DNA from 3 places in the Rhizobacter sp. P2_G4 genome. Region 1 is predicted to be linked to each of the others. Evidence: predicted binding sites of a transcription regulator. Region 1 holds the regulator's gene; each other region holds the start of a gene.

Evidence for each region. The regulator LexA, encoded in region 1, represses DNA repair genes until DNA is damaged. The targets are predictions, from matches to a motif close to ACTGTATNNNNATACAGT.
Region 2: a site for LexA is predicted at 1,148-1,165, ahead of AC1DYS_RS30830 (PA0069 family radical SAM protein). Genes of this name have one in related genera too.
Region 3: a site for LexA is predicted at 1,544-1,561, ahead of recA (recombinase RecA). Genes of this name have one in related genera too.

Annotation. Positions count from the first base shown of each region.
Region 1 is NZ_JBFUFG010000007.1:45,304-47,568, reverse strand. Features, by position in the region: gene AC1DYS_RS22735 (VOC family protein) at 1-211, opposite strand, end outside; gene AC1DYS_RS22730 (P-loop nucleotide/nucleoside kinase family protein) at 233-742, opposite strand; gene AC1DYS_RS22725 (helix-hairpin-helix domain-containing protein) at 787-1,128, opposite strand; gene lexA (transcriptional repressor LexA) at 1,140-1,817, opposite strand; gene AC1DYS_RS22715 (asparaginase) at 1,900-2,265, shown strand, end outside.
Region 2 is NZ_JBFUFG010000017.1:87,534-89,798, reverse strand. Features, by position in the region: gene AC1DYS_RS30835 (M4 family metallopeptidase) at 1-1,046, opposite strand, end outside; gene AC1DYS_RS30830 (PA0069 family radical SAM protein) at 1,166-2,265, shown strand, end outside.
Region 3 is NZ_JBFUFG010000001.1:566,874-569,138, forward strand. Features, by position in the region: gene recX (recombination regulator RecX) at 1-384, opposite strand, end outside; gene recA (recombinase RecA) at 393-1,484, opposite strand; gene AC1DYS_RS02750 (MarR family transcriptional regulator) at 1,626-2,114, shown strand; gene AC1DYS_RS02755 (response regulator) at 2,194-2,265, shown strand, end outside.

The sequences.
Region 1 (2,265 bases):
CGATGCGCGAGGCCTGTTCGTCGTTGCCGGCTCGGGCGAGCAGCAGGCGCGACTCAGTCGATCCCGGTGGCGCGACGATGACCCAGCGCTTGTCCTGGCTCGCGATGTAGGTGTCTTCGACCAGCGTGAAGCCAAGCGTCTTCACATAGAAGTCGATGGCTTCGTCGTAGTCGCGCACGACGACGGAGATTTGGCCGATGGACTGTTTCATGGTCAGTTACCGGGCGAATGTTTACTCTATGCGTTCAAAAAAATAATCAGAGCATTCATGTGGGCGTTGTTCGACGTGATACATGAAGTCGCTTTGCTCTGGCTCTCCTGGAGTGCTGCCAGGGTCGCCTTCGAAACTTGAAAGATGAAACCCATCGTGCCAGAGCCCGCCTTCCGTCATGCGTTTCACATAGATGTACTTCGCTGCAGAAACGCCAGCTCTAGCCAAGATGTTGCGCAGACAAATTCCGTCAACTACGACGGACAACCGGAGAACCGCCGCTTTCTTGATTTGCGTCTGCAGACGTTCGTAGTCGACAAGTTCTTCGTAGGGACGGCTGGAGTTGGCTGGAGTTACGACGTCGTCGGTATGTACAACTAAAAGGCTAAGCCGCGAACCGATTGAAGAAGCAAGATGAGACTTGCCTGCGCCCATGAAACCTTCTACACCAATGACCGACCCCGGCTCACACTCAGACAGTCGCGAACATAGTTCGTCGATATCCAGAAGCTCAGGCAACGCGGTGCTCAAGTGCTCAGTGCGGACTTGCTGCGCCGGTCTCCCAGACCGGCTTGTCACACCTGCCCGAACAACGCTTTGCGCTGAGCCGTATAGCTCCACCACGGCGCTGGCGCCGCGCCGGCCATGAAGTCGGTGGCGGCCATGAAGGTGTCGAGAACGCACGGGTCGTGGCGCTGGCCGGTGATGGCACACAGCTGCTGGTAAAGCACGAAGGCGTCTTTGCCGCGCAACTGTTTGGGGTGATCGATGCCGATCAGGCGCAGGTCTTCAGCCAAGGCAGGGCCGATGTTGGGCAACTGCTCGAGCGCCTGGCACTCTGCTGCGCTGTGCGCCTTCGGAGCTTTGATTGCCGGCGCCTTGACGGCCTGAGCTTTGACGGATGAGGCAGTGGCCATGACAACTTCGCTCACATCGGCATGTTGTTGCGGATCAAGCCGACCGCCAGGCCTTCGAGTTCGAAATCGACGTCACCGAAGGGGATGACGATGGGCTGGAAGTCGGGGTTCTCGGGCAGCAGCTCGATGCTCGTGCGGGTGCGCTTGAAGCGCTTGACGGTGACCTCGTCGCCCAGGCGCGCGACGACGATCTGGCCGTTCTTGGCATCCTTGGCTTTCTGCACGGCGAGCAGGTCGCCGTCCATGATGCCGGCGTCTCGCATGCTCATGCCCTTGACCTTCAGCAGGTAGTCGGGCCGGCGCGGGAACATGCTGGCTTCCATCAGGTAGGTCTGGTCGATGTGTTCTTGCGCGAGGATGGGGCTACCGGCTGCCACCCGGCCCACCAGCGGCAGCGTGAGCTGCGACAGGCTGGGCAAGGGCAGGCTGTACTGCTTGCCGCGGCTCTCGTTGAGCGCACGCAATGTGTCAGACTTCAAACGGATGCCGCGCGAGGTGCCACCCACGAGTTCGATGACGCCTTTGCGGGCGAGGGCCTGCAAATGTTCTTCGGCCGCGTTGGCCGATTTGAAGCCGAGTTCGGCAGCGATTTCTGCCCGCGTGGGCGGCGCGCCGGTTCGTTCGATGGCGCTTTGCACCAGGTCGAGAATCTGCTGCTGGCGGTCGGTCAGTTTGGGCGCTTCGTACATGGCAATCCTTGTAGCGACAGGGCGGAACGTTCGAGGCTGAACATCCATCCAGTGGCTGTATTTTCATCCAGCTTTGAGAAAAATGCAAAAGAACGCAAGCACGATCGTGGTTCTCGGCACCGGCGGCACCATCGCCGGCACATCGGCCGTGGCCGGCGACAACGTGGGCTACACCGCGGCGCAGATCGGCGTGTCGCAACTCGTGCAGGCCGTGCCGGCCTTGGCTGCCGTGCCGCTCGAATGCGAGCAGGTCGCACAGCTCGACAGCAAGGACATGAGTTTTGCGGTGTGGCGCAGCCTGGCGCTGCGCGTGGCGCACCACCTGGCGCGAGCGGACGTGGCCGGCATCGTCGTGACCCACGGCACAGACACGCTCGAAGAGACGGCCTACTTTCTGCAGCGCGTGCTGGCACCAACCAAGCCGGTGGTGATGACGGCTGCGATGCGC
Region 2 (2,265 bases), on a different contig from region 1:
TTGCGACATTTCGCCGCGAGCGACGCGCCTCCAACCGTTTGGGCACTGGCCACGGTGAGGCTGGCGAACTCGCTGAAGGTGGCGTCGGTACGCAACCGCCGGTTCGTGCACGAGGCGTACCAGACCTGGAGGGCCTGACCCCAGGCCTGCCCATCGGCGGCGCTTGCAAACAGCGCAAAGGCCTTGTTGGGTATGCCGCTGTTGTCATGCACGTCTGCCGTGGGGTCCATCTCGCTGTAAAGCTCGGGCTGTTGCGAGAGGCAGTGCTCCGCCGACGGGTGCAGCATGTCGCGAAGGCAGGTGAAGCCCTTGGCTTTCGTCGGCGGCGCGATGATGCCCGCGCCCACGAGCCAGGCCTGCGGTTCGGTGACCGGCCACTGGTTCAGCCATTGATTGAACACCGCGCCGAAGACGTCGCTGATGCTTTCGTTGAGCGCGCCCGATTCGCCTTCGTAGCGCAACGCACTCTCGTTCTGCGTCACGCCGTGCGTCAGCTCGTGGCCGATGACGTCGGGCGAGAGGTACATCTCGGTGAAGAGTTCGCCATCGCCATCGCCGTACACCATCTGCTGGCCATTCCAGAACGCGTTGTCGTAGTTCTGGCTGTAATGCAGGCTGGAGACGAGGTCGATGCCCTTGTTGTCGATCGAGTTTCGGCCGAGCACGGTCTTGTAGAACTCGGCCACCTTCTGCGTCGTATCGAACACCGTCGTGAATCCGCCGGTCATCGACGACACCGGGCTGCCGGGCAAGACTTTCCGGTTCTGGCAATCGAACAGGTGCTGCGCTGGAAGCGTTGTGGCTTTCTGCGCCGCGAATCGCTCCACGTCGCGCAGGATGGCGATGCGATGAGCTTCTCTTAAGCCCCGCTGGCGCTCAGTCTCGAGGTAGGTGTCTTGCAGTGCCTTGCGGGTCGAAGCATCGAGGCTCGGGTCACGCGAGTACCTTCTCAGCACCTCGGGCGGCACGATGAAGCAGCAATGCGAACAAAAGCGAGTGAAGGTCGCACGACGTGTGTCAGCCTGAGAGAACAAGTCTTGAGCCATCGGGTCTCCTCGTCAAAGGTTGCGGTGCAGTTTATCGAAGTGCTTTGATCCCGGGAGATAGAACTCCTGCGACAAAGGCTTCTTGAGGACTGCAGATGAATGCTGTATAAATAAACAGTATGAATCGCAAGCCCTCTGTTCCCATCGACGTCACGCAACTCAAGGGGCGCGGAACGGCCTGGGCGATCGAGCACCGCTACACGCGGCAGCCGAGCGAAACCTTCGACGATGGCTGGGGCACGCTCGACCAGGCTGCGAGCGAAGAGCATGTGCCGGTCGCCACACAGATCATCGAAGAACGGGTCAAGTCGATCCTGTCGAGCAACGATTCACCCGACATCTCTTTCGACCTGTCGATCAACCCGTACCGCGGCTGCGAGCATGGGTGCATCTACTGTTTTGCGCGCCCGACGCACAGCTATCTCAACATGTCACCCGGCCTCGATTTCGAGACCCGCATCATCGCCAAGGTGAACGCGGCCGAGCGGCTGCGCGAGGCATTTGCCAGTCGCAGCTACGAAGCTTCCTTCCTCAACATTGGCTCGGCGACTGACGCCTACCAACCCATCGAACGCAAGCTCGGCATCACCCGCTCGATCATCGAGTTGCTGGCCGAATGTCGGCATCCGTTTTCGCTGGTTACCAAGTCAGCGGGCATCGAGCGTGACCTCGATCTCATCGGGCCGATGGCCGCCGATCACCTGGTGGCGGTGTACGTGTCGGTCACCTCGCTCGACGCCAACCTCGCACGAATCCTGGAACCGAGAGCCGCGGCGCCGCACCGACGTCTTCGCACCATCGAGACGCTGGCCAAGGCCGGAGTGCCGGTGGGTGTGAGCGTGTCGCCAGTGATCCCCTTTATCAACGAACCCGAGATCGAACGCATTCTCGAAGCCGCTGCGGCGGCAGGTGCGCGAGCGGCTTTCAGCGTGGTGTTGCGGCTGCCGTGGGAGGTGAATCCGCTGTTCCAGCAGTGGCTGGAGCAGCACTTCCCCGACCGGGCCGGGCGCGTGATGGCACGCGTGCGTGAGATGCGCGGCGGGAAGGACTACGACGCCACTTTCGGCAGCCGCATGAGAGGCGAGGGCGTCTGGGCAGAGCTGCTGCGCCAGCGCTTCGACAAGGCCTGTGCGCGCTTCGAGCTGAACAAGACGCGCATCGAGCTCGACCTTAGCTTGTTCCAGAAGCCGCGCCTTCCTCCGAGCAACGGCCAGGGCGA
Region 3 (2,265 bases), on a different contig from region 1:
GTCTGCCGCCACTTGGCCGAACTTGCGCGACCAGACCTCGCGGGCGCGGGCCGCCTCGCTGTCTTTGAGCTGCTGCGCCGCGTCGGCTGTGAGTGCCACGCCATGCTGGGCCAACTCCCGGCGAATGCGCAGGTTGCCGAAGCGCGACGCCCGGGCGTGAACGCGACTTTCGACGAACCGCTCCTCGCTGAGGTAGCGGTTGGCCTGCAGCCAGTCGAGCACCGCCTCCACCTGTTCGACGGCCGGGGGCGCCGACTCGGACCCGTCTTCCGCTTCCGCCGCGCGGGCGTGAACCATCAGCTTGCGCTGCAGTTCGCTGCGACTGTGCTCGCGCTGGGAAAGGATCTGCAGCCCGCGCCCCTTCAGCGACAGCCGCGGCTTCATGCGCAGACTTACTCCTGCGGCACCGGTTCCTTGGCGGCCTTGCCCTTCTTGGCAGGCGCAGCCTCGACGGCTTCACCCGCCGGCAGCAGCGGGATGCCCATGGCGTCGCGCACCTTGTTCTCGATCTCCACCGACAGCTCGGGGTTCTCTTTCAGGAACTCACGGGCGTTGTCCTTGCCCTGGCCGATCTTTTCGCCCTTGTAGGCAAACCAGGAACCCGACTTCTCCAACACCTTGGCTTCAACGCCCATGTCGATGATCTCGCCTTCGCGGCTGATGCCCTGACCGTAGAGGATGTCGAACTCGGCCGTCTTGAACGGAGGCGACACCTTGTTCTTCACAACCTTGACCTTGGTCTCGTTGCCGATGACTTCTTCGCCCTTCTTGATGGAGCCGATGCGGCGAATGTCGAGCCGCACCGAGGCGTAAAACTTCAGCGCATTGCCGCCGGTGGTGGTTTCGGGCGAACCGAACATCACGCCGATCTTCATGCGGATCTGGTTGATGAAGATGACCATGGTGTTGGTCTTCTTGATGGTGCCGGTGAGCTTGCGCAGCGCCTGGCTCATCAGGCGGGCCTGCAGGCCGGGCAGCGAATCACCCATCTCGCCTTCGATTTCGGCCTTGGGCGTGAGTGCGGCCACCGAGTCGATGACCACCAGATCGACCGAGCCGGAGCGCACCAGCGCGTCGACGATCTCGAGCGCCTGCTCACCGGTGTCCGGCTGGCTGATCAGCAGCTCTTGCAGGTTGACGCCCAGCTTCTGCGCGTAGGCCGTATCGAGCGCGTGCTCGGCATCGATGAAGGCGCAGGTACCGGCCAGCTTCTGCATTTCAGCGATGACCTGCAGCGTGAGCGTGGTCTTGCCCGACGATTCCGGACCGTAGATTTCGATCACCCGACCCCGCGGCAGGCCGCCAACGCCGAGCGCGATGTCCAGGCCCAGCGAACCGGTGGAAACGACCTCGATGTCCTCGATCACCTCACCCTCGCCGAGCTTCATGATCGAGCCCTTGCCGAATTGCTTTTCGATCTGGGCCAGCGCGGCTTGTAAGGCCTTGGCCTTTTCGGTGTTCAGTGCCTTGACGGGTGCGTCCATGAAAATCCCCTTGTGAATCAATGAGTTGAAGATCGATAAGCAGCTGTTTCTAACAACAGGCTGGATGAATGAACAGCATTCTGCGAGCTTGGTGCGGCGAAGTAAACCTGTTTTTTTGTCAGTTTGCCTTACGATCTGACCATGACCCAACCGCCTGCCACCGACGCCTGGCGCCAGACCCATCTCGGGCGCTTGCTCGGCCACGCCGTGCGCCGCTTCGACGAGCGCGTGCTCGCCCTGATGGCGCGCAACGTCGAGGTCCCGCTTGCGTTGTCGAACCTGGCGGCGCGCGAACAGGTGAGCGCCGCCCACATCCACATCACGCGCCACCTCGCGCTGGAAGGTTCGCGCCTCACCGATCTGGCCACCCGCGCTGGCATGAGCAAGCAGGCGATGGGCGATCTCGTGGATCAGTGCGAAGCCTGGGGCTTGGTGATGCGCGTACCGGATGACCGCGATCGGCGAGCGCGCGTGGTGCGCTTCACAACGGTTGGACTGTCGTGGCTGGCGGCGTTCGAGTTGGCCGTCGCCCAGGCCGAGCAGGAGTTTCGCGCGGAGGTCGGCGCCGATGTGGCGACCGTGGTGGCCCTGGGACTTGAAGCGTATGCGGGCGCCTGGTCGGCCGCCTGATCCTCACCGACGGCAATGGCGCTTCAATAGAATCAACTCATCCCGCACGCCGACCAGCGCGGGCAACCAGGAGACAGCCATGCGGATACTGATTGCCGAAGACGATCAGGTCCTGGCCGACGGACTGCTGCGCACACTGCGCAACTCCGGC